3 regions of the Bacillus sp. FG16 genome follow, and region 2 is predicted to be linked to each of the others. Evidence: riboswitches for the same ligand, from Rfam matches in the RefSeq annotation. Region 2 holds a riboswitch; each other region holds the start of a gene.
The links. A riboswitch is a leader RNA that binds a small molecule or an ion and turns the genes downstream of it on or off. The one in region 2 is predicted to bind S-adenosylmethionine.
Positions count from the first base shown of each region.

Region 1: linked by a shared signal. The riboswitch ahead of ACODS7_RS12620 (Na+/H+ antiporter NhaC family protein) and the one ahead of ACODS7_RS20890 (methionine ABC transporter ATP-binding protein) in region 2 are both predicted to bind S-adenosylmethionine.
Region 3: linked by a shared signal. The riboswitch ahead of ACODS7_RS22485 (M20 family metallopeptidase) and the one ahead of ACODS7_RS20890 (methionine ABC transporter ATP-binding protein) in region 2 are both predicted to bind S-adenosylmethionine.

Region 1 is NZ_JBMDKC010000028.1:14,653-25,586, forward strand. Features, by position in the region: gene brnQ3 (branched-chain amino acid transport system II carrier protein BrnQ3) at 1-263, shown strand, start outside; gene ACODS7_RS12590 (DUF3922 domain-containing protein) at 288-626, opposite strand; gene ACODS7_RS12595 (response regulator) at 709-1,341, opposite strand; gene ACODS7_RS12600 (sensor histidine kinase) at 1,338-2,393, opposite strand; gene liaF (cell wall-active antibiotics response protein LiaF) at 2,393-3,133, opposite strand; gene ACODS7_RS12610 (PspA/IM30 family protein) at 3,241-3,903, opposite strand; gene ACODS7_RS12615 (lmo0954 family membrane protein) at 3,951-4,307, opposite strand; gene ACODS7_RS12620 (Na+/H+ antiporter NhaC family protein) at 4,491-5,807, opposite strand; SAM riboswitch class I at 5,903-6,008, opposite strand; gene ACODS7_RS12625 (ribonuclease FAU-1 family protein) at 6,129-6,647, opposite strand; gene gltP (glutamate/aspartate:proton symporter GltP) at 6,716-7,990, opposite strand; gene ACODS7_RS12635 (murein hydrolase activator EnvC family protein) at 8,485-9,759, shown strand; gene ACODS7_RS12640 (hypothetical protein) at 9,861-10,022, shown strand; gene ACODS7_RS12645 (sodium-dependent transporter) at 10,053-10,934, opposite strand, start outside.
Region 2 is NZ_JBMDKC010000063.1:8,375-19,308, reverse strand. Features, by position in the region: gene ACODS7_RS20915 (ArsA family ATPase) at 1-67, shown strand, start outside; gene ACODS7_RS20910 (DUF3926 domain-containing protein) at 60-251, shown strand; gene ACODS7_RS20905 (HXXEE domain-containing protein) at 311-778, shown strand; gene ACODS7_RS20900 (MetQ/NlpA family ABC transporter substrate-binding protein) at 946-1,800, opposite strand; gene ACODS7_RS20895 (methionine ABC transporter permease) at 1,822-2,487, opposite strand; gene ACODS7_RS20890 (methionine ABC transporter ATP-binding protein) at 2,477-3,496, opposite strand; SAM riboswitch class I at 3,620-3,725, opposite strand; gene ACODS7_RS20885 (cysteine hydrolase family protein) at 3,968-4,513, shown strand; gene pruA (L-glutamate gamma-semialdehyde dehydrogenase) at 4,784-6,331, opposite strand; partial or broken gene ACODS7_RS20875 (TSUP family transporter) at 6,485-7,253, opposite strand; gene ACODS7_RS20870 (CamS family sex pheromone protein) at 7,350-8,546, opposite strand; gene ligA (NAD-dependent DNA ligase LigA) at 8,563-10,572, opposite strand; gene pcrA (DNA helicase PcrA) at 10,587-10,934, opposite strand, start outside.
Region 3 is NZ_JBMDKC010000073.1:1,438-12,371, reverse strand. Features, by position in the region: gene ACODS7_RS22510 (M60 family metallopeptidase) at 1-905, shown strand, start outside; gene ACODS7_RS22505 (carbohydrate binding domain-containing protein) at 1,240-2,172, opposite strand; gene ACODS7_RS22500 (IS4 family transposase) at 2,639-4,069, shown strand; gene ACODS7_RS22495 (SDR family oxidoreductase) at 4,198-4,962, opposite strand; gene ACODS7_RS22490 (Lrp/AsnC family transcriptional regulator) at 5,132-5,572, shown strand; gene ACODS7_RS22485 (M20 family metallopeptidase) at 5,707-6,912, opposite strand; SAM riboswitch class I at 7,000-7,101, opposite strand; gene ACODS7_RS22480 (AAA domain-containing protein) at 7,177-9,486, opposite strand; gene ACODS7_RS22475 (VOC family protein) at 9,598-9,990, shown strand; partial or broken gene ACODS7_RS22470 (hypothetical protein) at 10,240-10,427, opposite strand; gene ACODS7_RS22465 (hypothetical protein) at 10,527-10,658, shown strand.

The DNA.
Region 1 (10,934 bases), on a different contig from region 2:
AATACTTCGGTGGATATCGCTCTGTTTATGTAGGTGCTTTAATCGGAGCAGCTGTAGTGAGCGTATTTGATGGATTAAAACAAGGTGGTATTTCAGTTTCATTCATCACACCATATTTTGAATTTATCCCTTTATATAATGAAGGAATCGGCTGGCTAATACCAGCATTAGCAGGAGCTCTTATTGGCCTTGCAATCGCTAAGTTAAGCGGTACGAAAAAAGTTCCATTACTAACCGAATCTAACGAAGTAAAAGCCTCCTAAAAAAACTCCCAAAAGGGAGTTTTTTTACATTTGATAAGCATTATGATTAAAACTGCTTATTTTATAAGCTTTCGTATAATATTCAATATTCGTATCAACTGTTTCTACCTTGACAACATCATAGTGCTCTTCTTGCTTTACTAAAAATAAATAGTATTCCTCTGTTGCCTCAATAATCGCAATTTTATCTGTTTCAACATTATATTGTTCACAAAGTGCTTGTAATGCGTTCACATAATCCCCTAATTTTTTAGACTTATCCATTCCGAATATAGTTTGAACTAACATATACATTCTCCCCTTTATATGTACTGTTAACACCTCAATGATAACGCTTACAATATTTATCGTCAATAAAAACATTCAATGGTTTTAACGCCAAATCTATATTGTAGCGATCCAATAATTAGCGAGGAATCCCCCCGCCAATTAAAGTTTCACTTTATCACTTCGTTAATTGATGTCTAAATGCATAAATAACTGCCTGAGTACGATCACTTACATTCAATTTATTTAATATATTACTCACATGTGTCTTTACCGTTTTCAGTGCAATAAATAACTCATCCGCAATCTCTTGATTACTTTTTCCCTCTGCAATTAATAACAAAATCTCAAACTCTCTTTCCGTTAAATCATCATGCAAAGGTTGCTCTTTCTTTTGACGCATACGGGACATCATTTTCCCGGTAACTTTCGGCTCTAATACTGTTTCTCCATCATAAGTAGCTCGTACAGCATCTGCAATATCACTTGCTCTTGATGTTTTTAATAAATAACTAGTCGCCCCAGCCTCAATAACAGGATACAATTTTTCGTCATCTAAAAAGCTTGTTACAACTACAATTTTTGCTTCTGGCCATTCTTGAATAATAGCACGTGTTGCTTCGACACCATCCATCTCATCCATAACAAGATCCATTAAAATAATATCCGGTCTTAATTGCAGTGCTAATTCTGATCCTTTTTTTCCATTTTCAGCTTCCCCTACTACTTCAATATCTGGCTGTGTAGATAAATATGCCGATACACCCATACGAACCATTTCATGATCATCGACAAGCAATACTTTTATCATACTTCTCCCCCTCTCTCAAGCATAATCGGTACTTTCACTTCTATTTGTGTACCTTTGGCCGGGAAACTAAGTACCTTGAGTGTCCCACCAATTTCATGAACACGCTCTTGCATCGATCTTAAGCCATAGGAACCGGCTTTATTAACGCCTACTTCAAACCCAACACCGTCATCAATGATTTTTAAAATCGCATATTGATCAATTTTTCGAAGGCGCACTTCTGTTTTCTTTGCCTTCGCGTGTCGCAACGTGTTTGATAGCGCTTCTTGCACAATACGGAATAAATGATCTTCTACACCTTTTTTTAATTCTATTGGCTCAATAAGCCATTCAATTTTCATATGTTGTTTTCGCGATAATTCCGTTAATAATTCCTCTATACCTTCTGTCAGTTTCTTTCCTTCCAATTGTACAGGACGTAAATGAAGGAGCAATGCTCTCATTTCTGATTGAGCATTTACAACCATATTTTCAACAAGTTGTAATTGTTTTTTTGTCACATCTGGAAATTCAGTTATTTGTTCATTAATCGCTGACATCATCATCGACATTGCGAAAAGCTGCTGACTTACTGAATCATGCAACTCCCTTGCTAAACGATGCCTTTCTTGAGATATCGCTTCTTGTCTCATCTCTTCATTCCAATGAGCTCGTTCATTCGTTACTTTTTGAAAGAGTCCCGCTTGCTCCTCTAATCGACGAGCCAGAGCGATTACTTTTCGTTCCACTTCATGAAATTCATCATCTGCAGTAAACGAAACATCGCTCGGAAAATTCCCTCGCTCTACTTCAAATAGAAAAGTATTTAATCCTTGTATACGCTGCTCTATATAGTAACCGATTGCATATCCTACAATTCCCCCGATAAGTAAACTTGTAGTCATAATAAACAAGCCAATTGGAACAGAAGCGATGGATTCCTTCCATAATAAATCATACACTTGTTGCTCGCTTTTCCATACATATACAATTGTACAAATGAGTGCGATACTAACAGAGGACAACATAGAATAACGAATATACATCCACGAAATATTTTTTTGTTTCTTCATTATACTTTCCTCACTTCCGTGTCGCCTACGACAAGCGAAGAAATAATTTTAATACGACGAGGAGCCTCTTTATACTGCTCTGTTCTAAATGTAACATTGCGGTTAAACCCTGTCTCTTCATGACCTGGCAAGAGCACACGGCCGACAAGAACAGAATGATTTAAAGAAAGTTCAATATCATATGGCACATATAAACGAATATTACCAACGACACCTCGAATAACAATTACTGTTTCTCCTTCTGGAATCATAGCAGTTGTTAAATCCATTTCCACATCACAAGCACCATATTGAACATTAATATCCTCAAGTTCATAAATATGATCCATCATTCGTACATTGCCTACAAACATATTTTTCAAATATGGTTCTGTACGATATATTTGCTTCTCTTCGTCTATAATCCCTTTTTCTTTAATTTCAACCTTCATTGCTTTTTGCTGATGTCCTTGTTGAATCAATTGATAACCAATTAAAGCTAAACAAGCAAATACGACAAGAACAAATGCTGCTGATGAAAATAAGAAGAATAAAAATACGATACCACCAACAAATAAAAATACATTTCCCCGTACATAACGATTCTTTTTACGATAATGCCTTCCAAACATAAGCATAATAAATGCAAAAATGAGACCACCTGGTTCAAAATGTCCAAGTATCATATCAAGAAAAAGACCGAATCCAAATATGATGAGGAGCATCCCCATTAATTGTGTCTTTGAAAAATGTTTCTTCATTTCAGCTCCCCCCCTTCTTGTCACATATACATAGAAGAAAAGGCATTGCTTTCCAACACCTTTTCTCCTATCACTATATCATAAGCCTGTTTTATAATATACTACTATTATTTTGTTAACTCTTTCGTTAACGATACATCATTCTTTTCCTTCATTTCACGCTCAAGTTTTGCAATTTTCATATCAAATGTGTCACGCTCATGCTCTTCATTCATACGAGTTTCTAAGTCACGAATGTGATCTTCAATTTCTTCAAATCGTAAGAACGGATTATTTTCATCCATTTTATGCATCGCAGTATTCATACGACGATTTGCATGTGCCATATTTTCACGTGCCATTAGTTCCATACGCTTTGCGTGCATTTCTTTTAATTTATTTTTCATTTCAGAAAGACGACGCTCTAACTCATCAATTTGCTCTACAACACCTGCATACATTTCTTCTAATCGAGTTACTTGCCCTTCATAATAAGCTACCTCTTCTAAAGCACGTTCGTGCAATTGTAATTCGCCTGCTTCTTGAGCAATGATAGCTTGCTTTGATCTTTTGTTAACGAAATAGCGTGCTTGCTCAAGCTCACGAGCAAAGTTAGATTTTAATGTTTTATGACGTTCAATTAACTTCTCAATTTTTGTTATTTCACGCTCACTATCACGTAAATATTGGTTTAACATCGCAATTGGATTTTTTCTTTCCTTCTCATCTAACACATTATGAAAATCAGCTAAAATTGCATCGCGTACACGTCCGAATAAAGATTGTTTCATTATAAATCTTCCTCTCTTCTACTTTATTTATAATTTGATTTATTGTTTTAGTTTTTCATTAATTTGTTCCACTCATCTTCAAAGTTGCTATATGGTTTAGAACTTTCTGGAGCAGACTCAACAACTACATCTTTTTCTTTTTTCCACTCACGGTATCCGTAGTATAAAACCACTAAAGCAGCGATACCGATTAATGCTGGTGAATGAGAAAGTGCAATGGATAAACCGATTAAACCAACAATACCCCAAGCTAACTTTCCAAAAAATGACTTAGCTCGCACAAATGATTTATAGCTCCAATATACAACTCCTGCTCCGATTGCGAATCCTACAATACCAGCAAGACTACCAAGAGCAATTAAAGCCAAAATACCGGCTGCGATAAACGCTAGAAATTGTTTCATCTTGTGCTTGCCTCCCTTCGATTTGATACTCTTATCTTAACTATTTTTTCATCTTTCCATAACGAGCTTAAGAACCGTTTTTAACTCAGACTTAAGACCGAGTCATATTCAGCCCTTTACGCAAAAAAAAACGTGCAGAGTCTATTCTCTGCACGTTTTTTAATTACTAACGTTCATATTAAATTAAGCTGTTTTATGATACTCTTTTTTCTCAGCTACTTTCGAAAACCTTGGAAACCCAATTAAAATAGAAACAATCCCACATACTCCAACTAAAATTGGATAAAATGCATATGGTAACAATTCAACCGGAGATAACGCTGCAAATCCTGCTGCCGTTAACATTTGGGCACCGTATGGAATTAACCCTTGCACACAACATGAGAAAAGATCTAATACACTCGCTGATTTACGAGGGTCTATTTCATATTGATCTGCAATATTTTTTGCAAGCGGGCCTGTAAAGATAATTGAAATTGTATTATTCGCTGTACACATATTCGTCATACTCACTAAACCAGCAATACCAAATTCTGCTCCTTTTTTCGAACGAATATTACGAGTTAATACATTCATTAAATATTGAATACCACCATTATATTGGATTAATTCAACCATACCGCCAATTAATATAGCAAGTAACACTAACTCCATCATACCGCCCATTCCAGTCGTTACACTTTTAAAGAAACTTTCTAACGTGTAACTTCCATCTATAAGACCGATAACACCAGATAGTACAGTTCCACCAGCTAATACAATAAGTACATTCCAGCCAAGTAGCGCTGTAATAAGTACTCCTGCGTACGGTAAAATCTTTATCCACTCAAAGCTATGCGCTTTAATCTGCGTATCACTTCCTGAAGTAACTATTACTAATAGTACAATTGTAATAATAGCCGCTGGTAATACAATTAAAAAGTTCGTTTTAAACTTATCTTTCATTTCTGTTCCTTGTGAACGAACAGCTGCGATTGTTGTATCTGAAATAAATGATAAATTATCACCAAACATCGCTCCGCCAACAACAGTAGCCATCGCAAGTGCAATTGAGATATCAGTTTGACCACTAATACCTACAGCAATCGGTGCTAATGCTGCAATTGTTCCCATTGATGTTCCCATCGCTAATGAAATAAATGCACCAATAACAAAGATTCCAGCTACGATAAATCCTGGTGGCAAAATAGTTAACGCTAAATTAACAGTTGAGTCTACTCCACCCATTCCTTTAGCAGTTTCAGAAAATGCACCTGCAAGCACAAAAATTAATACCATAATCATAATATCCGGATTTCCTGCACCTTTAGCGAACCGCTCGACTTTCACATTAAAACTTTCTTTACGATTCATCACTAAAGCGACTCCTACAGCAATTGAAATCGCTACAAGTATCGGCAATTTATAGAAATCACCTGTAATAATTCCAGAACCAATAAATAGCGCCAAAAATATCCCAAGTGGTAATAAAGCTAAACCATTTCCTCTCGTTTCTTTCAAAGTACCATCTCTCCCTAGTTTCAACCTTTTTTCTAATGAATAACAAAAGACCTCTTCCGACGAGAAGAGGTCTTATACATCTATAAGAAACACTCTTCTCATCTTTCAAGCACACGCTTGCTGGATTTGGCACAGCACTCTGAAATCGAGTCCGCTGCCGAGGCATCGTAGGGCCAGTCCCTCCGCCTCTCTTTATAAGAAGGTTTCATATTTATTTTTTAATAATAATTTCTTCCCTAACTTTACTCGCTTACAAAACAAAAGTCAATTATTTTTTGTATAGATTTTTTTGGTAATTATGCAAAAATTTGAATACAATAATCATTTTAACTTTTCGATTTCTTCTTCCAATATTGAAATCCAATAAAATTCACTATTTTTTATTGTTGCTAATATCCATTTCGTCGTGTACCAAGCTAGCTCATAATCTTCCTTCGTGACATCGCCACTTTTATAAGCGTCCTCTAGCTCCTCTTCATCTAATACATACACCTTACCGCTAGGTAATAATACTACATCTAAATATAAATCATCAAAATACGGTAAACCACGGTCATCTATTTCATATTCTTTCGTCACATCAATATAATATTGCACTAAATTGTGCCTATCATCTAACATAGCTGTAATCGTAAAGTTCTTTCCATTAATAAAATATTGAACCCATGTATACCCATTACCTGCAATACAAATTTCTTTACCATCATATTCTTTACAACTAGGCTCTCTCACCTTTTTTATATCCAGTATTCCGAGCATTCCCTCTTCTACTTGCTTAACCGTATAACCCTTTTCTATTAGTCTCTTCCACGAAGAACCATCACCATATTTACGTTTCATTATGTCTGCTCCTCTTCTATATACAGAAAAGCTCCCACATATTATGTGAGAGCTTGTTCATATTATAATTAAGCTGCTTGACCTTTTTCAGAAATCTCTTTCAAATAAGCTTGTCCTTTTTCAGCGTCATATTGACCTTCCCACTTAGACATAACTACAGCTGCTAAAGAGTTTCCTACAACGTTAACTGCTGTACGAGCCATATCTAAAATACGGTCAATACCAGCAATGAACGCTAAACCTTCAGGTGGAATACCTACTGTACCAAGTGTCGCTAATAATACAACGAATGATACGCCCGGTACACCTGCAATACCTTTTGATGTAACCATTAATACAAGTAATAATGTAATTTGTTGCGTAATAGATAACTCAATACCGTACATTTGCGCCAAGAAAATAGCCGCAATTGCTTGATATAAAGTTGATCCATCTAAGTTAAATGAATAACCTGTCGGAATAACGAAAGATGTAATTGCTTTCGGGCAACCGAATTTCTCCATTTTCTCCATGATTTTTGGTAAAACTGTTTCTGAACTTGCTGTAGAATATGCTAAAATCAGCTCGTCTTTTAAAATCTTAAAGAATTGGAAAATGTTAATTCCAAATATTTTCGCTGTAAGTCCTAAGACAACTACAACGAAGAAGATCATTGCTCCATATACAACAATTAGTAATTTTCCTAATGGAATTAATGAAGCAAGACCAAATGTAGAAACTGTAACTCCAATTAGCGCAAACACACCAAATGGTGCAAATTTCATAACTTGGTTTGTTACGTAAAACATCGCATCAGCTACACCTTGGAAAAATTGAAGAACCGGTCTTCCTCTTTCACCAATTGCTGCTACACCTAAACCAAATAATACAGAGAAGAAGATAATAGCAAGCATATCTCCGTCAGCTAATGACTTCATAATGTTCGTTGGAACAATATTTACAAATGTATCTGCAAATGAATGACTTTGTACTTGCTCTGTCGTATGTGTATATTTCGAAATATCTGTCTTTGTTAACTGCTCCATATTTACGCCTTTTCCTGGTTGGAAAATATTCGCAATTAATAGACCGACAATAATTGCAATTGTTGTAATAATTTCAAAGTAAATAATTGTTTTTCCGCCTAGTCGGCCCAATTTTTTTACATCGCCAACACCAGCAACCCCAACAACAATACTTGCTACAACAATCGGTACAACGATCATTTTAATTAATCGGATGAAAATATCACCAATTGGTTGTAAATAACTCACTACCGCCGGATTGCCAAAGAAAATCGCCCCAACTGCAATACCAAGCGCAAGTCCTATTAATATTTGCCATGCAAGTCCTATTCTTTTCATATTTGTTGTAACCCCCTCTTCGATGTTTCACTCTATCTCTCATTCTATCTCTATAAAACTTGAAATTAAGAGTATTACATATTATTCGACAATTCACTACATTTTGTCCCTGTTAAAAATCATAAATCAAAAATTAAAATCTGACAACAAAATAAGTTTGCCCGAACGCAAATAATTTTCTTGACAAAAAGTAGACTCATGTCAGAAAACCTCACATGAGAACGATTCCTCACTAGTGTTTTATTAGCTTTTCAAGTAATATTTCACCTCATAAAAACTCTTAGTTTTCTCCTTAATTTCACAGATAAATCCCAAAATATACCTTTGTTACACAAGTAAATAACATGTAAGTACTATGACAATTAAAGTTGAAAAATGATAAATTCCGACAAAACTTAGCAATTTTATAAAGTTTTCTTTACATTATGATTACAACGATAGACACTCTTCTTCTTATGATATATAACATTCATAGGGAAAGGAGTCAGACAACTATGAAAAAGAAATTTGCAGCGTTTAGTGTTTTAGCAGCAGGAACGATTTTTGCTTCCCCGTTACTTTCACCCGTATACGCTGAAACAAATCAAGATAAATTATCTAACATTCAATCTGAATTAGAAGGCAAACAAAGTGACTTACAAAATAAATCAGTCGAGAAAGAACAAATAGAAAAAGAAATTCAAGAATTACAGAAGAAAATCGATGAATTAACTACTTCTATTAATAAAAACGAGGCTGAATTAAACGATACAAAAAAAGAAATTAGCAAAACTCAACAAGTAATTACTGACAAAAAGAAACATATTGAACAATTACAAACAAACATAGATACACGTCAGGAAGTTATTAAACAACGATTACAATCTATGCAAGAAAAACCTCGTACAAATATCATTACAGAGGTACTAACAAATTCTTCAAATATTGCCGATCTTGTTGATAATATGTACTCCGTAAGTTTAATATTAAACAATGATACAGATATTGTAAAAAAACAAACATCTGATCAAAATGCTGTAACTACAGAAAAAGAGGCTGTTGAGAAAAAAGAACAACAACTGAAAGAATCTGAGCAAAAACTAGAACAAAAACAGCAAGAATTACAAAATAACCAACAACAGCAACAAACTCTTATTAACGATCTACATACGAAAGTAGCAAAAGTAGATTCAGAGATTGAAGGATTAGAAGAATCCAAAGGCATTTTAGAAAATCAGCGTCAAGCTGTTCAAAAAGCAATTGAAGAAGAAAAACGGGCCGAAGAAGCTCGTAAAGCGGAAGAAGCTCGCCAGGCAGAGGAGGCTCGCAAACAACAAGCTACTAAATCTGCTCAAGCAACTCAAGCAGCCCCAACACCACATGATACAAATATCGGTGGCTTTATCAAACCAGCAGCTGGATCAAAAACTTCCGGATTTGGTGTACGTTCTTTAGATAACCATAAAGGAATTGACATCGCTGCTTCGGGAACGGTTCCAATTATCGCCGCTGCAGATGGCGTTGTTATCCGTTCAGAATTATCATCTAGTTACGGAAACGTAGTGTATTTATCTCACCGTATAAACGGAAAAACATATACGACAGTATATGCTCATATGAATAGCCGTTCTGTATCGAATGGACAAACTGTAAAACAAGGCGATCAGCTTGGATTTATGGGGAACACGGGCCAATCATACGGACAACATTTACACTTCGAACTTCATCTTGGAGAATGGAATGTCGGCAAGACAAACGCAGTTGATCCATCTCCTTATATCGGATTATAAAAAACCTCGGTGCCTACCGAGGTTTTTTATTTACACTTCACACACTATAGGCATTCTACATAGACTATAACTAAATGCCTATAGTTTACGGGGTGATTAATATGAATACACAATTACAACAAGAAATAGAAGAAGCTAGGGAAACGTTTATTGGCCGAATATTTACATTTGGCGGCTCAGCGTTATTTTTAATCGGTTCATTCATCGCAGTCGTCACAGCTTATAAAGCATATAATCGTTTATTAAATACTTCTACAACATAATAAAAAGACGGAGATTTCTCCGTCTTTTTATTATGCAAACATTTTAAATATGCCTATAGCATTTAAAAATACAATTATTACAGTTACCGGAATAACATAACGAAGTAAGAAGAACCAAATGTTAAATAACGTTTTCCCCTTCGTTTCCGTCACTTCTAATTCTTTCATCAACAACTCTTTACTCATTTTATTTGGTACAAATAATGAAATAGCTAGTACTCCTAACGGTAACAATACGTTACTTACCGAAAAGTCGACTAAATCAAAGAATGTTTTTCCAAATATTTTCACGTCACTCATAATCCCAAATGATAACGCTGATGGAATACCGACCGCAAAAATAAGAATACCAATTAATAATGATGCTGACGGACGCTTCTTCTCGTTACCTTTCGCAACAGATGCTACTACAATTTCAAGCATTGAAATGGCAGAAGTTAAAGTCGCAAAGAAGAATAAAATTAAAAACATAATAAAGAAAAATTGACCAAATGGTATTTTTGCAAATACTGCTGGAAGGACGATAAACAGTAATCCCGGTCCTTCAGTCGGTTTAACTCCTAATGCGAAAATCGCTGGGAAGATTGCTAATCCTGCAAGTACTGTAACAAAAACAGTTAAACTTACAATCGATGTTGCTGATTTCGCTAAATGTTCTTCTTTCTTTAAATAAGAACTATACGTTACCATTACGGATGCACCTACTGTTAGAGAGAAGAAAGATTGTCCCATCGCATATAAAACCGTATCTGCTGTAAGCTTTGAAAAATCTGGTTTTAAGAAGAACTCTACTCCAGCCAAAGCACCATCGAGTGTTAACGCACGAACAATAATTGCAATAAATAAAATAAATAATAGCGGCATCATGTACTTACTTGCCTTTTCTATACCTTTCTCTACACCTTTACTTAC
Region 2 (10,934 bases):
TATTCAAGGAGCAAAATTTGAAGAAGATATACTAAACATTCGGTTTGGAGGTGTAGTGCATGCATGAGGAACTACTACGAAGGGTAATTCGTACAAAAGTAAAAGTCGGGATGCATATATTAGAAGAGCTACCTAATCCAATCCAGCAATCAGCTAAGCAAATATTAAATATTTTGCAAGAGGAGCTAGCTGCTTATCCGAAAGAACGAGAGCATCATGAAAATAATTTAAAAAATATCATAATTGAATAACTATCTGTATAGAGGGCCTTTTTTAGGCTTTCTATACTTTATTGGAGTGATGTAAGTTGATGAAAAAGCATTCCACTACTATACTCTGGATCATTCCCTTATTATTTTTCATTCATAACCTTGAAGAAGCTTTCCAAATGCCACAATACCTTGCTAATCAATTTTCAATCCGCCTTATAACTAGCCAACAATTTTTCATTGCCATTTCCGTATTAACAATCTTTGTATTACTTATCGTCTTTCTATATCAACTTAACTTCTTGTCTTCTATATGCTGGATTATTTTTATACAAGGGGCCATCTTCTTTAACTCTGTTCAACATATTATTTTGTTTTTCATTTATCGCTCCTATAACCCCGGCGTAATATCAGCATTTTTCATTACTCTCTTTTCTATTTTCTTTGTTTTATCAAAAAAACACTTAATTCATCAAAAGCAATTCGTAATTACACTCCTTTTCAGCTTATTTTCTTATCCCATTATAATTTGGATTACCTTACTGTTCGCTAGCTACTTTCATTCATAAAAAAAGACCAGGAAAACTCCTGGTCCATTACTCTACTTAACAAACATTGGATTCTACGTTATACAAAATTGGAAGGTACAGAATTAGGGTTCGTTTGTTAAGTAGATTATATGTTGAACGAACTAACAGCGGAGGGGTTCCTTCTGTTAGTCCATTAAACCCAATCATTATTTTACGATTTTTTCAAGCTCCTCAAGTGAAAGATCAACTGAAATTGAACCATCATTCGTTTCTTTCTTAATTGCATCTGTTACTTCTTTTGAATGATACAATTCAATTACTTTTTTCAGTGTTGGATCATCTTTATCTTTCGTACGAGCTGCGAAAATATTAATATAAGGCTTCGCATTTTCATTCTTTGGATCTTCTAAGAAAATAGGATCCTTCGCTGGATCTAATCCAGCTTGACCAGCAACACCGTTATTAATAACTGATGCCGCTACATCTTTTAACACACGAGGTGTTTGCTGTGCGATAACCGGCGTGATTTTTAACTTCTTCGGATTTTCAGCAATGCCGCTTGGATCTCCAAATAAGCCAAAATCTTTTTTAAGCTTTAATACTCCAGCTGCATCAAGAAGTTTTAATGCACGTGCTTGGTTCGTTGGATCGTTTGGAATTGCAATTTCTGAACCATCTGGAATTTCATTTGCCTTCTTATATTTTTCAGAGTATAAACCCATTGGCGCAATTTGCGTTGTACCAACAGCTGTAATATCTAACTTATGCTCTTTTTTAAATTGCTCTAAGAAAGCAATATGCTGAAATGAGTTTAATTCAATATCTCCATCAGCTAAAGCTTTATTTGGAGTTGTATAATCAGAGAACTCCACCAGTTTAATCTTAATCCCTTCTTTTTCAGCTTTTTTCTTCAAAATTTCCCAAGCGTCTCCATCCGTTCCAGTTACACCGACGCGAATTACTTTTTCTTTCGCTCCTGCACCCGTGTCTCCACTTGAGCAGCCACTTAATGCTGAGACTCCTACAATTGCTGATAATGCAAATGCTAAAATTTTCTTCATTTTCTTTTCCTCTTTTCCTTTTTATGATCTGCGTAACAAGACTTTCGCAAAGTAGTTTCCTAAATTTTGAGCTATCTGCACGAGAATAATAAGTAAAACAACCGTTACGAACATAACTGATGTATCAAAACGTTGATAACCATACGTCATTGCCAAGTCACCAAGACCGCCACCACCGACAAGCCCAGCAACTGCAGAAAATTCAATTAAACCAACTGTCATAAATGTGACACCTAAGATTAATGGTGCTAACGCTTCTGGTACAAGGATTTCAAAAACGATTCTAATTGGCGAGGCGCCCATTGCTTGCGCTGCTTCAATTACTCCTTTCGGAACGGAAACAAGATTTGTTTCAACCATTCTAGCAATACCAATTGATGCGACTAACGTCATCGGGAAAATTGCTGCTGCTGTTCCAATCGTCGTTCCAATAACACTTCTTGTTAGTGGGCTTAAAGCTACTAAAAAGATAATGAATGGTACCGGACGAATTGTATTAATTATGATGTTAAGAATAGAAAAGACCCATTTATTTTCTAAAAAGTTTCCTTTTCTCGTTACATACAAAAGTAAACCTAGAGGTATACCCAGAATTGTAGCGAATATAAGGGTTACAATTACCATTAAGAGGGTATCCCCCGTCGCATCTAGTATGCGCGGCCAAAATATACTCCAATCAACTCGCATGAGCTTCTACCTCCTTCAGCTGCACTTGCAGTCTTAGATGTTGTAATGCTTTTTGAATTTCCCTCTGCTCACCTTGCAATTCTACAAGCAGATTTCCAAATAGCACATTTTGAAGTTCAATAATATTTCCGTACAGTACATTTACATCAACGTTATAGTTTTTTGCGATATATGATAGTACCGGCTGTCCTGTCTCCTCACCAGTAAATGTTAGACGATAAATTTGACCACCATTTTGAATTTTCGCTAGAACACTTTCTGGTAAATGATCATTAATAACAGAACGTACAAAGTTTTGAGTCGTCTTTGTTTTTGGTTGTGTGAAAACGTCAAACAGTTTTCCTTCTTCAATAACTTTTCCCTTCTCCATTACAGCTACACGGTGGCAAATTTCTTTCACAACATGCATTTCGTGTGTAATAAGAAGAATCGTTAAATTGTATTCTCGATTTACTTTCTTTAATAAGTTTAGAATTTCTGTCGTTGTTTCTGGATCTAAAGCTGATGTTGCCTCATCACATATAAGAATATCTGGCGATGTCGCAAGTGCTCTAGCAATGCCAACTCGCTGCTTTTGTCCCCCTGATAACTGCTCTGGATAATAGTTTGCTTTATCTTCTAACCCTACAAACTTCAGCAGTTCATTCACTCGTTCTTTTATCTCGTTCTTTGGCAATTTCGCTAACTTTAATGGATAAGCAATATTCCCAAACACTGTTCTTGAATTAAATAAATTAAAGCTTTGAAAAATCATTCCGATTCTTTGTCTTAGTTTGCGTAATTCTTTCGTCGATAATGATGTAATATCTTTATCATCTATTGAAATCGTTCCTGCCGTTGGTCTCTCTAACATATTTACTAAGCGTAATAATGTACTCTTTCCAGCGCCACTAAAACCGATAATGCCAAAAATTTCGCCTTTCTCAACTGATAATGTTACATCCTCCACCGCATGAACAGATTGCCCAGCTGATTCATACACTTTACTTACATTGTTAAAAGAAATCATTTTTCCCCCTCCTATATGCTGTAAAAACTTAAAGTAGAGCTTTCGAGGTAAAATAAAAAGTGCTCTCCTTCTTATCAACCATAAAGATAAGAAGGAGAGCACTTATATGTACTCGTTCACATCTTCTCATCTTCCAAGCCTTTATATGGCTTGCTGGAGTTAGCACGGTATTAAAAAACCCGTTGCTGAGGTATCGTAGGGCCAGTCCCTCCACCTCTCTGGATAAGAATGTATCGATTTAATTGTCGTTTAATTAATTCTCATTATAGAACTCAGAATAATAAGAGTCAATACATTTTTTAGAAAAATATTAATTATTCCTTTATTAAAATTTTCAGATGAAAATTCATAAGAAAATAGTAACTTTCAAAGTTATGTAAAATTCTTCTTCCTCATATTTTTAAACAGGAGAATCCTCTCTACGAATTGAATAAATTTATTTGAATATGAAACTCGGAGGAAGATAAATATATGAAAACAGCTCTTTTACTCGTCGATATTCAAAACGATTATTTTCCAAATGGAAAGATGGAATTGCGTAATCCAGTAGAAGCAAGCGAATATGCTAATCAGTTATTACAACACTTTAGAACAAACAGCGAACCTATTTTTCATATCCAACACGTAGCTATAAAAGATGACGCTACTTTTTTCCTACCTAATACAGAAGGTGTACATATTCATGAGAAGGTCCGTCCACTTAGAGAAGAAACAGTTATACTCAAACATTATCCAAATAGCTTCCGAGAAACTAATCTTCTAGAGCAATTACAGCGTTTAGACATTGAACATGTCGTCGTATGCGGGATGATGACTCATATGTGTATTGATGCTACAGTAAGGGCTGCATTTGATTTTGGATTTCAATGTACCGTTATACACGATGCTTGTGCTACAAAAGACCTTTCTTTTAAGAACGCTACTATACCAGCTGTTTATATTCACAATACAATTTTAGCTAGTTTAAATGGCGTATATGCAAATGTAATAAGCACGAAAGAATTTTTAGCTACATAAAAAAACACTCCTTTCAGTGAGCAAAACCGAAAAGAGTGTTCCTTGTCGAACCATAGATTTTCTTTCAAATTGTATTATACAGGAAATTCTCAAAATGAATACTAAAAAATATGACTAATAAGTCAACTTTTCTCATCATTTTATTTCTGTTCACATGTTTATCCCGCTATTAATAGGTTTTAGCTCATCCCCTTCGAACGAAGGTAATATATGGGATTTCAATTTTAAAAGGAGCTCTTCACATTTTGTGAAGAGCTCCTCTACTATTTCTTATAAAGTTTCAGAAGTAGTTTTTGCTTGCATGTGAAGTGCTAAGTAGTCAGGTCCACCAGCTTTAGAGTCTGTACCAGACATGTTAAAGCCACCGAATGGTTGGTAACCTACGATTGCACCAGTACATCCACGGTTGAAGTATAAGTTACCAACGTGGAATTCTTCACGTGCTTTTTCAATATGGTCACGGTTGTTAGTAACAACAGCACCTGTTAAACCGTATTCTGTATTGTTTGCAATTGCAAGCGCATGATCAAAGTCTTTTGCTTTACAGAATGCTACTACTGGTCCGAAGATTTCTTCTTTCATTAAGCGAGCATCTTCTGCAACGTCAGCAACGATTGTCGGTTGGATGAACCAGCCTTTAGAATCGTCCCCTTCGCCACCTGCTAGAATTCTACCTTCTTCTTTACCAATTGCAACATAGCTCATTACTTTATCGAATGCAGCTTGGTCATTAACAGGCCCCATGTTTGTACCTAATACTGCTGGGTTAGCAACTGTTAATTCTTTTGTTAATTCAACAGCACGATTTAATACATGATCATATACATCTTCATGGATTACTGCACGAGAACATGCAGAACATTTTTGTCCTGAGAATCCGAATGCTGATGCAACGATAGACTTAGCTGCTAATTCAAGATCTGCTTCTTTATCAACAACGATTGTATCTTTACCGCCCATTTCAGCGATAACGCGTTTTAACCAAATTTGGCCTGGGTTTACTTTCGCTGCACGCTCATAGATACGGATACCTACATCACGAGATCCCGTGAAGCTTACGAAACGTGTACGAGGATGATCTACTAAGTAGTCACCAACTTCAGAACCGTTACCTGGAACGAAGTTTACTACGCCAGCTGGTAAGCCAGCTTCTTCTAATACTTCCATAAATTTCGCCGCTACTACAGGAGTTGTACTAGCTGGTTTTAGTAATACTGTGTTACCAGAAACTAAAGCAGCTGTTGTCATACCTGCCATAATTGCGAATGGGAAGTTCCAAGGAGAAATGATAACACCTACTCCTAATGGAATGTAAGAGAAACGATTATATTCAATTGGACGGCTTTCTACTGGAATACCGTCTTTTAATTTTAACATTTGACGACCATAATATTCCATAAAGTCGATTGCTTCTGCTGTATCAGCATCTGCCTCATTCCATGGCTTACCTGCTTCTTTTACAAGAATAGCAGAGAATTCATGTTTTCTGCGACGAACGATTGCTGCAGCACGGAATAAAATGTCTGCACGCATTTCTGGCTTTGATTTTCTCCAAGTTTGGAATGTTTCATCCGCTACTTGCATTGCTTTTTCAGCTAACTCACGGCTTGCTTTTGAAACACGACCAACAAGTTCCTCTTTATTTGCAGGGTTTACAGAAACAATTTTGTCTTCTGTAGTGATTTTTTCTCCCCCAATAATTAATGGATAGTCTTGTCCAAGATAAGATTCTACTTTCTTTAAACCTTCTTCAAACGCTAATTTGTTAGCCTCCACTGAAAAATCTGTAAATGGCTCATGTTTGTATGCTACTACCATTTTTTTTAGCCTCCCCTTAGAAAAACGTTTACATTTTACAACATTATTCTACACGATAATTTAGATTTATTCAAATATTCCTAGACTTATATTTTAAAAATTAATAAATTTTTAAAATATAATAAAAAAAGAGATTCATACATGCGTATGAATCTACAAAATATGAGTATATTCCAAAACATTTTTTCCGATCAATAATATAGTAACTAATAAAAATAAAGTTCTTACATATCCAACGCCTTTTTGAACCGCAAACTTCGATCCCAAATAAGCACCTAAGATCATTGATAATCCCATGATAATACCGTATTCAAAATGAATTATGTCTAAAAATAAAAAAGTAATTAAAGATACAATATTACTAACAAAGTTCAAAAGTTTTCCAGATGCTGCCGCTTGAATAAAATCCAAACCAATTAATAAAAATGCAAAAATTAAAAATGACCCTGTCCCTGGTCCAAAAAATCCATCATAAAATCCTATCATTAAAATAACAAAGAAAAATATTAATGTTTTTCTTTGCGTCATCTTCTTATAGGTAGACACACTTCCCCAATTCTTTTTTGCAATAATATAAATAGCAATAAATACCAACATTACAAGTACTAATGGGCGTAAAATATCCGATGGAATAAATTTTACTACTAAAGCACCTAACAGCTCCAACAATAGTTAACGGGATTAACTTTCCTACAATTTTAAAATCAACTTTTCCTGATCGAATGAAATACATCGCACTCGTAAACGTCCCCATTGTTGCCGCTAATTTATTCGTTGCAATTGCCGAAGCCGGCGATAAGCCAACAAACATAAGCGCAGGAAGCGAAATTAACCCTCCTCCTCCAACAACGGAATCAATAAAAGCTGCTAAAAAACCGAATGCAATTAATAAAATAATGACTTGAAAACTTAATTCTTCCATGAACTTTACCCCTTACCCCTATTATTTACAACATTTTAAATTATAACAAAATTACATAAGAAAAAAAGCTGTTCCATAGAGGAACAGCCTTCATATTTAATCTAAAATTTTCACAAGTGGTTCATCTTGTTTTGCTTCACGTATAATAATAGCTTCTGGGCGTTCTACAGATTTAATCGTGACTTGTACTTTCATATAATTCGGGAAGTATTCCATAACAAGCCCTGCCACATATTGTGTAAAACCAATTATTTCAGCTTTTCCATTAAACTGGACAGGAATATCAAGCTTCATTTCTCTTAATTCATCATCTCTATACATACCAGTACCAATAACAGCTGTATAGTCACCTTGGAAATAATCGCTTAGTTTTGCCTTAAAGTTGGATACTCTTGCAAGATCTTCACGTTTATTATCTGTTTTCGCTTGCTCTGATGGGAACAAATAATATTTCTCATTAATTTGTTTCCAATCTTCAACCGTTTCACTACCTTTTTCTACATTTGCATAAGAAACAAAATTACCTGGCACGAGCGAAGACTTTGGAGTTTGACGATAAATCGCAAATGTTATCGGAATATTTTTTGTATCAGGTTGTTTTTGATGTATGACTTTCAAAATTTCTTGCGCCATTTTTTTCCCTTCAGCTAACATCTTTTCATCCGGGATTGCAGCTTCACGTGGATAACCATGCTCTTCGTTAAAATATTGAACAGAATTCATCGCTAATCCAACTACCATACCAACACGTTCCTCACCATTATCGCCTTTTTTCACATAATAATCATGCTCTAAAATATTTGAAATATATATTGGATTTTTTTTATTTTTCACTTCTAGTGATTCGGATCCCGTTCCTAATGCAGGGTTTAATCCTATATTAGGAAATTTAACTGCATCTTTTTTTAATTTGTCTTCTAGTTCCTTTTGTTCAGCATCTGTACGTTTTCTTTTAACAAGCATCTGTATCACTTGAGTATCTAGAGCACTTCCGCCTTTTAAAAAATTATCTTTCGTATTAAATGATTCTTTTGCAATTCGCATTAATCCTGTTTCAAATTCATCTATATCAAGACGACTATTTAGCCCTTGTACCACTAAACCACGTGCATTTCCACCATCAAATGGAATAGTCGTCTTATAATATTCATCCGAAATAGCGTATTTTGGAACAACTGATTGTTCCTTTGCTTTCCCCGATTTCTCAGCCACTTTTTCATCTTTGTCGGCACCTGCACTACACCCACTTACAAGTAGGCCCAGGCTTAATATCGCTAATGCTATTTTTTTCATGGTAAGTTTGCACCTCTTACTTATTTAGCTCTTGTAAGAACCTCTCTTCATTCCAAACCTCAACATTATGTTTCTCCGCTTGTGCTAATTTCGAACCAGCTGCTTCACCTGCAACAACCAAATCCGTACTCTTACTAACACTTCCTGTTACTTTTCCACCTAATGCCTCAATCTTCTTCTTCGCTTCACTTCGTCCCATAACTTCTAGCTTACCTGTTAAAACAACCGTTTTTCCTGCGAAGTAAGATTCAACATTTTGTAAATCTGCAATTTTTATACCTTTGTATGTCATATTCACGCCATACTCTTTAAACTGCTGTAATAACTCTAATACATCTTCATTATCAAAATATGTCACAACAGATTGAGCCATTTTTTCGCCAATTTCATTAATTGCTTTTAGTTCTTCTTCTGTTGCTTTTACAAGCTCATCCATCGTTTCAAAGTGCTCTGCAAATGTACGTGCTGCTTTCGCTCCAACGTGGCGAATTCCAAGACCAAATAATAATCGCTCTAGCGAGTTTTCTTTAGAATTTTCAATTGCTTGTATTAAGTTTGTTGCTGATTTTTCACCAAAACGTTCTAACTGTAATAATTGCTCTTTCGTCAATGCATATAAATCAGCAAATGTACGAATATAATCTGCATCAAAAAGTTGTGTAATGACACGTTCTCCAAGTCCATCAATATTCATCGCATTTCTTGAAACGAAATGGATTAATCCCTCTCGAATTTGAGCCGGACAAGTCGGATTTATACATCGAAGTGCTACTTCTTCTTCTAAACGAACAAGTTCACTCTCACATGCTGGACAATGCGTTGGCATGCGGTATTCTTCTTCTTCACCAGTACGCTTATCAAAAATAACGTTCACAACTTCAGGAATAATATCTCCAGCCTTCTTCACAACAACGTAGTCACCAATTCGAATGTCTTTTTCACGAATTAAATCTTCGTTATGTAGAGAAGCACGGCGAACAATCGTACCAGCAACTCTCACTGGCTCTAGCTCTGCAGTCGGTGTTACAACCCCTGTTCGGCCAACACTTAATTCAATGCCTGTTAATCTCGTTACAACTTCTTCAGCTGGGAATTTATAAGCAATCGCCCATCTTGGACTCTTCGCTGTAGTTCCTAGACTTTCTTGAAGAGCAACATCATCTACTTTTATAACGATTCCATCAATCTCATAATCAAGATGCGGACGTTTTTCTTGCCATTCTTCTACATAAGCTATAACCTCTTCGATTGTTTCACATGTACGGCGATTTGGATTTGTCTTAAATCCGAGTTCACCTAAGAAATCAAGCGATTCACTGTGCGATGGAATTGTTTTTTCTTCTACATTCGCAAGACCATACACAAACATAGATAAGTTACGCTTTGCTGCAATTTTTGGATCAAGTTGACGTATTGAACCTGCTGCTGCATTACGCGGATTCGCAAATACATCTTCTCCATTTTGCTCTTTTTCTTCATTTAGTTTAACGAATGAACGCTTCGGCATATAAGCTTCGCCTCGTGCTTCTAACGTTACTTCTTCATTTAAACGAAGTGGGATAGCTTTAATCGTTTTTAAATTTTGAGTAATATCTTCACCCGTTACACCATCACCACGTGTCGCCCCTTGAATGAAGCGTCCTTTTTCATAATGAAGCGAAACGGCAAGCCCGTCAATTTTTAATTCACATATATATCTTACATTCGCATCATCAATTCCTTGACGTACTCTTCTGTCGAAATCACGTAAATCACCTTCGTTAAATGCATTTCCTAAACTTAACATCGGTGACTTATGTGTTACTTTTTCAAATATATCAAGAATAGTTCCCCCAACGCGAACGGAGGGAGAATCTTCACTCATAAACTCTTGGTTCTCTGCTTCTAATTTTATAAGCTCCTGCATATCACGGTCATATTCCGCATCAGAAACAGAAGGATTGTCTAATACGTGATATTGATAATTAAATGTATTTAACAAATCACGCAGTTCTTCTATACGTTTTTTTGCTATCTCTTTTGACATATCCTCATTCCTTTCTATTGTTTCGTCACAGGTGCAAATTTTGCTAACAAACGTTTAACACCAATCGGGCTTGGGAACGCAATATCTAATTCTTTTGCATCACCTTCACCTTTTACACTTACAACTGTACCGATTCCCCATTTTTGGTGGGAAGCTTTATCGCCTACTGCCCAGCCAATTTGCTCACCGCCTGTCGTCTTAGCTGCAGGACGCGCGAAAGCTGAACGAGAGCGTGTTGCGGTTGTCGTTGTCATTTTACTACTACTTGCTGTTCTGCCTTTTGCACCAAACGAATTTTCACGCTTCGGCGCTGTTTCATTTAATGATTCCACTAGTTCTGCCGGGATTTCTGTAATGAAGCG
Region 3 (10,934 bases), on a different contig from region 2:
CAAGACAACAATATCCATGGACGTGGGGTAATGGAAGTGGCATGGGTGAAGTAACTGTTAATTTATATTCTTTAGTTGCTGACAAGAAAGTATATCCAAATAAACCAACACGTTTAGAAACAGAGGGAGATTATAAAAGAGCCTTTGCGTATTTAAAGCAAACGAATAAAGAATACAATAATATTGATGATCCGTTTGTAAAACTTGCGATGCTTTGGCAGCTTCATTTAGCTTATGGTGATGATTTTTATCCAAATCTCCACAAACTATATCGAGAGTTACCAGAGGATCAACTTCCAAAAACGGACGAAGATAAAATACAAGCATTTATTTACAATACTTCAAAGGTAGCAAAACAAAATTTACTTCCTTTCTTTGATCAATGGGGGCTGAAAGCATCAACAGAAACACGACAAAAAATCGAAGCTTTGAATAATCCAACATTAATTGCCCCTATCTGGGAAGCGACAGATGCTAAACCAGTTAAACCGCTTGCTGTATTGTCTAAAAAAATAATGAAAGCAAGTGCAAATAGTGAGGAATCAACGGGTTCAGCTAGTAAGGCGATAGATGGAAAAACAGATACATTTTGGCATAGTAGTTGGACACCAAATCAATATCCTTACAATTTGACACTAGAACTTGGTAATACACGTACCATTTCACAATTGGCATATCTTCCAAGGCAGGATGGGTCAGAAAATGGCCGTATTTTAACTTACAATATTTATACGAGTGTAGATGGCGTTACGTATGACAAAATATCATCAGGAACATGGGAAAATAATAGTAATAAGAAAAATGTAACATTTAATCCTGTTACTGTAAAATATGTGAAACTAGAAGTAACAAATGGAAAGAATGGATTTGCTTCAGCAGCTGAAGTAGATATTTTGGGATATTAATTATTTAAACAAACGGCTGAGGTTCTTTAATTGATTGAGTGTTACAAGAAGTATAAGATGGCCATTTTGGTCAACTTATACTTCTTTTAGTTTACGGCCAACTTATGCTTCCAGGATTTGAAGACTATTTTTAATGTCGCCTTTAAATAAAGTCGCGACTTTTAGGGATAGCATCACATCATCAATCTAAGAATAGCAAATACCCCAAAACGAAAAAAATGTACATTTTTTTCGTTTTGGGGCGTTATAAAATCCTTAAGTTGATGGGCATATGGCGACTCATTTCTAGAATTGTTTTCATGTGTCAATGATAGAAATATATTTTTAATTATGGCTACTTTTCAACTAGTACGATATCATCAAGATAGGCATCACCGATGTTAACATATCCATTAATTTGTAAGATGACCTTATATGGATTATTAGTATTTAGAGTAGTAAATTCAACCGATTTTTGTTCATACTGTGTGGAAGTAAACGTCATAACAAATGTGTTTTCCTCCCCAGGAGACTGTGCTCCTACAAATAAGGTTTTTTCAGGACCCGATACTTTTCCAGATGCGGACATGATGTATGTAGTATTAGGCTTCAAAGTTACGTCTCCCTTAAGATGACCGGTTCCTGAACTAAAATGAAGTCCTTTAGAATTATTTACTCCTGCATGCTCTTCAATATTGTAAATTAAAGAGCCATATGCTGGTTTAAAAGGTTCTAAACTTGAATTGTGGTCAAAATCAATATTTAAAATATAAGGGTTCTCCTTCTCCTTTAATTGTACATTATCAAACTTAACCCTCCCATTTGCTGTAGAAGCAAGTTTGACAGCAAAGTTTGACACATCTTCCCCTGTTTTAAACTTTATCTCATGATGTTCCGGCTTAAATCCTGTATACTGCTTCTTTGTTAATGGAACGATTTCTTGATTGGCATTCAGATTACCTACTGTTACTTCTGATGGGGAAACTATACTTCCCGCTATATCAAATGTTAATGTATATTCTGTATGCGGCTTTACAGTAACAAGCTGATAGGCTGTGTCTGCATGTATTAATTTGAGATAATGATTGCCTGGTTCAGAAGTGCCGATATTCTCGGTAGAAGAATTAGGATTAGATAAAATCCAGTTATTTAGCCCATCCTCAAAGTCTCCATTCCTAACTTGTTCATTTGCAGATGAACTATCTGCTGATACAATACCTGAAAAACCTATACTAGCACTTAATACAATTGCTGTAGACAATACTCCGATACCGCTTTTTTTAAACAATTTCTTCATCTCCTTTGGTCAAATTAAAATTTACTCTTTCATTTTTCTATATATATTTGGATAAACCTGCCAGAGAACAACTTTATTAATAAATAATTTACAAGTTATTTTCAATTGAAAGATCTTCAACATATACAAGGAGACCTCGCTCAAATCGAAAGGGTAAAGAAAACATATCAAGAGAGCAAAGTGACCTATTAATTAAGGGAATCGTCAGTTCCACTTGCTCGTTTATTAAGGTTTTTTAGTATCAATTTGGCCCAACATTATTCCAAAGCTACATGAATAAAACAAACGGCAAGCTTATGGGTTAATAATTCATTCACGGCCAATTTATGCTTCCAATTCCGTTGAATAATTAGATAATCACCTACAAAAATAAGTGTTTTCTGGCCAACTTATACTTCCAACTGCGGCCAACTTATAGGTAAAGTCACAAAATATACAGAAAGGATGGCGTTCTTTTATGACTCTATCAATTCAGGATGAATTTCAGTTGTTCGCTAAAGAACTACAGCGATATCTATCTCCACATATTCTTCAACAATTCGCACAAGAGACAGGTTTTGTAAAACGTAAAAGTAAGTATGGCGCACTTGATTTGGCTGCTTTATGTATCTGGATTAGTCAACATGTAGCAAGTGATTCTCTCACTCAATTATGTAGTCAGCTTTATGCAAATACAGCTACACTCATAAGTCCAGAAGGACTGAATCAACGCTTTAATCCAGCAGCTGTCGCATTTCTTCGAGAAGTTTTTACTTCTCTTCTCACACAAAAACTCTGTTCAAATCACTCACTTTCTGCACATATAATCTCTACTTTCAATCGTATCCGTATTCTAGATGCAACAGTGTTTCAACTGCCTGACCATCTCGCCACTGACTATCAAGGTTCAGGTGGAAGTAGTAATACGGCAGGCATGAAAATCCAATTGGAATACGATTTACTTAGTGGTCAATTTCTTAACGTGCAGCTTGGACCAGGAAAGAATAATGATAAAACATACGGTACTATCTGCCTTGAAACCGTAGAAGCAGGCGATTTGTGTTTACGTGATCTTGGTTACTTCGATTTAGGAGACTTACAAGCCATTCATGATAAAGAGGCTTACTATATCTCGCGGTTGAAGTTGAATACACGCATTTATATCAAGAACCCTGAACCAGAATACTTCAACAATGGTACGTTAAAAAAGCAAACAGAATACATCCAGCTTGATATGACACAAATGCTGTCTGGTCTAATTCCTGGTGAAACGATGGAAATCCCCGAGGCATACATTGGCCAAAATCAGAAACTTCCAGCACGTGTCATTATTCATCGTTTAACCGATGATCAAACACAAACACGTCTGAAAAACCAAGCGATACGTGAAAAGAAGAAAGGCATTGTCATGAAGGATAAAAGTAAACGTTTAATGGGCATGAATGTATATATCACGAATACGTCGCTAGAAGAAGTACCGACGAACTACGTGCATTCATTATATTCACTTCGTTGGCAGATTGAAATTTTGTTTAAAACGTGGAAGTCATTCTTTGAAATTGATGAATGCCAAAATATAAAAAGAGAACGCCTAGAGTGCCATTTATATGGACAACTTATCGGCATTCTCCTATGTTCTTCTACGATGTTTCAAATGCGTCAGTTTCTATTTAAAAAGAAAAAGCAAGAGCTGAGTGAATATAAAGCAATTTATATGATTAAAGATTTCTTTCCATTACTGTTTCAAGCGCTAGCCTATGGCACAGAAGAACTTTTAAAAATTCTGTATTGTCTTTATCAACTGCTCAAAAAGAACGGTCGTAAATGTCATCGGTATAAGAAGATGACCGTCTTTGATATTCTAGGGATTGTGTATAAAACGACAGTGAAGGATAGACAAGCTGCCTAGCGAAAAAACCGCGTTTTAATAGGCTTCTTTAGCATGCCTACTTTTTTATCACTTGCTAGTTTTAAAACAAGGATTATTTCGTATCTAGTAATTTATTTTGTTAGCCTGATGGGCATGGGGTGGTGCCCCTATAAACAAAACCCACCAGAAACATCTAAAATCTGCCCTGTTATCCAACGACTATCAGAAGCAGCAAGGAACGCTACTGCATCTGCGATATCTTCAACTTGCCCTATTCGTCCGAAAACAGATGAATTCGTAGCAAAATTTCGTATTTCCGGATCATCTAGCAATTTTGCATTAATATCTGTCTTCGTATATCCAGGCATAATTGTATTCACTGTTATACCTCTTTCTCCGAGATGTTTAGCTAGAGGAAGTGTCATCGTATTTAATGCACCTTTACTTAAACCGTATGCAATAGACCCTGTAAAACCAAGTCTTACTTCAGCTGATGAAATGTTAATAACGCGCCCCTCTGCTCGTAGTAACGGTAATGTTTGCTGAATTAAGAAGAATGGTGCTTTAATATTTACGGCCATAATTTCATCAAAAACTTCTTCTGTCGTATTTTCAATCGTTCCTTGTGTACCTATCCCTGCATTGTTTACTAAAATATCAATCTCTGATGCACCAACTCTTATTTGTAATTCATTCTTCAATTGTTCTACTAACTTTTTGACACCATCAACTGAATTGAGATCAGCTTCAATTAAGAATGCTTTTCCTCCATTAGATTCAATCTCACTAATTGTTTCATCTGCAGCTGCCTTATTTCGGCCGTAGTGAATCGCTACTAATGCACCGTCGTTTGCCAATCTCATCGCAATCGCCCGACCAATACCGCGACTCGCCCCTGTTACTATCGCTACTTTCCCATCAAGATTCTTCATTTTTTCCATCCTTCCTAAATTTCCGTTTAATAAAAATCTATACTTATATTTTCATGTAAACCCCAATCATTTTAAATATAAATTCATAGGTAATTTAGTTTCTTTACTTATGATATTATAGTTATAAATCACAATTTACTTTAGAAAATAAATCAAGGGAGATACCCCAATGCAAAATGCAGTAAAACTAGATGAAATCGATCACAAAATAATGAACTTGTTGTATGAAAATGCGAGAATTTCTGTTTCAGAAATAGGAAGAATTATATCCATGACGCAACCTGCTGTAAAAGAGCGTATTAACAAACTTGAAGATCAAGGAGTGATAGCGGCTTACCGAACGAAATTTGAGCCTTCCAAAATTAATAAAAACATTCAAGCATTCATCATGTTTAAAACGAGCCAATGCTCTGATTTTATCCAATTTTGTAATGCCGCTCCTGAAGTAACAGATTTATATCGAATTAGTGGGGAGTTTAATTATATGATGAAAGTCATGAGCGATTCGATGGATTCTCTCGCTGCATTTTTAGACTCTTTAATGCAATTTGGCTTGTCGTCTCCTTTAATTGTTTTAAAAAGTGAGTTTGAGGAGAAATTGTCGTTCTAATAAGAGGACACTAAGGTAGAAATATCAAGTGTATGTGAAAAAATTCTTTTATAATATAATAAAACCAGCCATAGGCTGGTTCTTTTTTCATTCAATTTCCTACTAAAAATCCCGGGTATAATCCCCCTTCTCACTTACCCTTGATTCCTCTGCGCCTCTTTAAACTCCTCCTTCACCTTCTCTAACAACCCTTCTTCCGTAATTAATCGATACGCCGTATTTGCTAATGCTTTTGCCGATGTAATTAATGCTTTATCCCCTAGTTCTGAACGTGCTGCTTCTCTAAATTCATTCGTATGCGCAATTAAGTCATCTGGACCAATTTTAATGTACGGGTGAATGGTCGGTACGACTTGGCTTACATTTCCTGCGTCTGTTGAACCAATACCCACTCTTTCTTTACGGTTTACGTCTTCGCCTAATAATTCTAGTTCTTCTGCTACGACGTCGTTATATGTTTTTGTTACGAGTAGTTCATCGATTTCATTTTGGAATTGATGGATTTTCACTTTTGTGCCTGTTGCTAATGCTGCTCCCTGTGCGATATTTCTTACTTTTTCTGTTACTTCTGCACATCTTTTTCTCGTTGCTGCGCGGATGAAGAATCTTGCTGCGGCGTAGTCAGGAATAATGTTAGGTGCTTTTCCGCCCTCTGTAATAACACCATGAATTCTTACATCTGACGGAAGTTGTTGGCGAAGTGCGTTAATACCGTTATAGAGCTGAATAACCGCATCTAATGCGTTAATCCCTTCTTCTGGCGAAGCTGCAGCGTGAGCTGTTTTTCCGTAAAAATGAAAATCAAGTGGATCGACTGCTAGTGAAGGACTCGTTGTCGCTGTTTTTCCGCTCGGATGAATCATAAGTGCCGCATCAATATCTTTAAATAACCCCGCTTTTACATAACTCGCTTTCGCACTACCGTTTGGTCCTCCTTCTTCAGCCGGAGTACCAAACACGACAACTTCCCCGCCAATTTCTTCAAGCGTTTCTGATAATGCGATTGCTGCTGCAACGCTAATTGTGCCAATTAAATTGTGACCACACGCATGGCCTAATCCTGGTAAAGCGTCATACTCCGCTAAAAATGCGATGACTGGTCCTTTTTCCCCTGAACTTTTCCGCGCAATAAAACCTGTTTCATGCCCAGCTATATTGTGTTGCAACTGAAAACCAGCACTCCCTAGTAATAAGCTTAACGTTCTTGATGCGTAAAACTCTTGGTTACCAATTTCCGGATTCGCATGAATATCATGACTTGTTTCTATGTACTTTTCCTTATTTCTTTCGATACTCTCTTCAATTGTTTTTCTTTGTGACGCTACTCCTGTCGCTCCCATTTTTCTTCCTCCTTTATTTTCACGTAAAAAAGCCTCTTTCTAAAAGATAGAAAGAGGCTTCTGTATATACAATCAAAATGAGCTTCTTTCTTATCTTTCAAGTTACCTTGCTGGAATTGGCACAGTATTCATAACGAATCCGCTGCCGAGGTATCATAGGGCCAGTCCCTCCACCTCTCGCGATAAGAATTTTCATAAAATTATATTAAATTACATTTATTCTAAGTTCATTCCAATTAAAAGTCAAGGAATTCCTATCCGAATTTACCGAATATCTAAAAATCCTTTTAATACACCAATTGTTTCTGGTGCTTGCAGTCTTGCACATACGTACGGAAATTCCGTACTACCTTCAAATATCATTTGAGATGTGAGCGGTGCGCCTGCCCAGAAGATTTCATCATCGATTACGATAAACGGGAATGCTTTATTTTGTCTTTGTAACTTTACATTTTTCAGCGGAACTGGTCCATCACTATAAACTGTTATTTGTGCATTTGTACGCATTAACGCTTGCCATACTCGTTTATCTACTTGTTTCGTACTTGGCAGTGAAATAATAATTTTTCGTTTTGCGGCTAAAATATCTTTTAATAGCCCTTTCGGCTCTTCAAGATTCATTTCCATAAACCAGCGTAAACGTTTCGAAATTTTCCGTTCCCACAATTGTCTTGATGTCGTGCGGTCATACACATCTCCATGACGTTCTATATGAGCTGTTAATTGCGATAACGCTTGTTTTCTAGAAAGATTTTTACGCATATAATGGCAATCTGATAATTGAATGAACTTCCCTCTCGCCCTTGTCACTGCTACATTGACGAGGCGATGATTTTTATGGTCAAAGAATAACACGCCAGGTCGTTCTTGCGGATAACTGTCAACCGTATCAAAGATCATCATATCTCTTTCAGAACCTTGAAACTTATGAACTGTCGCCGCTAAAACTGGTATGTTTTGATATTTCGTTCTCTGCAACATTTCTCTAATACACGTCGATAAAAAGCGTGACTGCGCCCTGTAAGGTGTCACAACACCAATGGATTGCACACCATCTAACAATCCGATTAACATCATTTGCATTGCTACTAAACCAGACATAATGTTAAAACGTGAACCAGAAGCAGCATCTTTTAACGAAAAAGCTCCCATTTGGCTCGTATCAAATAAAACACTCGCTTCATTTGCGAACGGCTGCAATTGCGCAAGTTCTTTACGCTCTGAAACAGACGGATGATCGTATACTCTATTTTTATAAATAAACGAATTCGTAAACTTCGATATATCCGCATGCATACGTCTTTGTTCCTGCAACATAAATAGGTTCGGATGTGCTTCTGATTTATTAACAGACTCAACAATCCCAGCATGGTAAAACATATCTTCCCCAAGCCATTTGCGAACAAGTTCATGGTTCGCCATCGCAATTGGAGGTAATTGTAAAAAGTCGCCACAAACAACGATACGTTTTCCAAGTGAAGCAGCTAATGCGATTTGCGGAACGAACGCCATACTCACTTCATCTACGACAACTAAATCAAATGTACGCTCATAAATCAGCGCATCAATTGCACATTTTGATAGAGTTGCACCAATTACTTTTGCATTTTCAATATATTCTTTTTCTACTTCTTTAATTTTCGCTTTTTGCTTTCGAAGATCACTTTCAATCTCTTGTATACGCTTCTTATCAGCAGAAGTCGCTTTATATGATAAAATCTTTTCACGAAGATCTTGTCGTGTTTCTTCTAAATAGAGTCTTTCTTCTCCCCAAGATCCGTTCGTCGTTTCAACTAGCTTCGACGTAAGTAATGTTTCATGATTTCGTATATGTTCATGTTGACTATAACCGTAACGAACAATTTCGCCAGGTGTCCATTTCTTTTTCTTCTCAATTTGTTTCGTTACTTCGCTCATTAATACGTCCACTGCCGCATTACTATGAGCTAACACAAGTACCGATTTTCCTTTTTGGTAATGAGCCGAAATAATACGTGATAAATTGTACGACTTCCCTGTTCCAGGCGGTCCCCATACGTACGTTGTCGGATTGTAAAACGAACGATATGCTAGTTCATTTTTCGGATTTTTCATCTTCTCAATATGCTTCGGACTGCTCGTCCCATCAACGAGACGCTTTATACGATTACGTTTTAGCTTATCTTTACGTGCTTCTTTCAATCGCTCTTGCAGTTGCTCTAAAAGTTGCCACGGTTCACTGTATAAAACCGCTTCTCTTATTTCACCTTGTATATAATCATTTAATTTCAATTCTATTTCTAATCCATGTACAGATAATACTTCTCCTGTCGCTTCCTCACCATCGAACTCAATTCGAATTGGTGAACCTTCAGGTAAACTTACTTCCGAAATAAGCTGAAATACATACACTGTATTCTCATAATCTGTATATAAAAAACGACCGTTCATGATAGAAATTTTACTACCACCTATCGTTTTCCAATGTTTAATTTCATATGCTAATGCATAATGCCACTCTTTCATCGTTTCCGATAATGAAGGAGTTTGAGTAGGTATATTCATCGTATAATCTCCTTCCTTCTCCCCAAACATACTTTCTCACTATACCATACAACACGCTTAAATTTGTAAGGTTTTTATCTTGCTTATTTTCTTAATTTTCAATAATATATTGTATATAATTTTCAGAAAGAAGGAATCTACATGCCAGTTAGAAGAATTGAACACGTAGGACTTATGGTTGCAAACTTAGAAACATCTATTACTTTTTATGAAAAAGTAGTTGGCTTACAGCTCATTAAGCGAATGGGACACCCAAACCCAGACTTAAAACTCGCTTTTTTAGGTGTAGAAGAATCGAAGGAAACGATACTTGAATTAATTGAAGGCTACAATTCTTCTCTTCCGGCAGAAGGAAAAGTACATCACATTTGCTTTAAGGTAGATTCATTAGAAGAAGAAATCACAAGACTAAAGAAACACACAGTAACCTTTTTACTAGGAGAAGAAGTCGAAACATTACCAGATGGAACACGTTACATATTCTTCGCTGGTCCTGATGGAGAGTGGATTGAGTTTTTTGAGACGGAGAGATAATCTGAAGAGACTTTTTACTTCAATAAAGTATAATAAAAGCCGTAGGAGTTTAATGCCTACAACTTTGTAAAAGGATCTTGATTCACTATAAAATATCCTCTATAGGTTTATTCTTAAAATTTACTTTTAACTTGATATTGATGTGACGTAATCTTAAATATTTAGAAATTTAAAAAGCCCCCTAATATTGTTAAAGGGGCTTTACTCATACGAATGATAATTTTTATAAATAATTGCTAAATAGTGAATTTACATAAATGCTTTTAGAAGCTCTTGAACTAATGGGATTGCTCCACCTATAAATTTTAAAACTGCCATTGCGATTTCCATATTATTTCCTCCTCTTTTGTTAGTACTGGGATGTGATTAAACTTTATACCCTCATTATAGTAAACGCTTACATTTGTAACAATACATTTCTGTATGCAATATTGCATATTTATACGTTTTGACAATATTTGACCTCTATTAGTCATTCTTTAATGGTACCATAACGAAGTGAGAGTCTTTAAGGGTTCTCCTTAATAGGAGGAAATATGGAGAAAGTGCAAGATATTTACAGTAATCTAAAATTTAAAAGTTGGTTTAAACAAGTATTAGCTGTAGGAGGAATATTAGGATTCTGCTACTTGGTGTTATATGGTTTCTGTTTTTTAGTTGATATGTAAATATTATACAACTATACTAGTGGAGTCTTGCCTACAGAGGTAAGACTCTTTTATTGTACTTGAGATGAACAAACTACATACAATAGTCTTCAGTTTCTCTTTATGGTTCCTTGTTCCTCTATGTTCTAGACCCACTATTCCCTATCATTGAAAGTAAATAAACTTCTATTTAAAAATTTCCATTTATATTAAAAAGCAAAGCATAAGTTGTATTCCATTTCGGTACAATTTTTTATCTTTGAAAAGGACTTAAATCTTATTAATAGATTTGAGTCT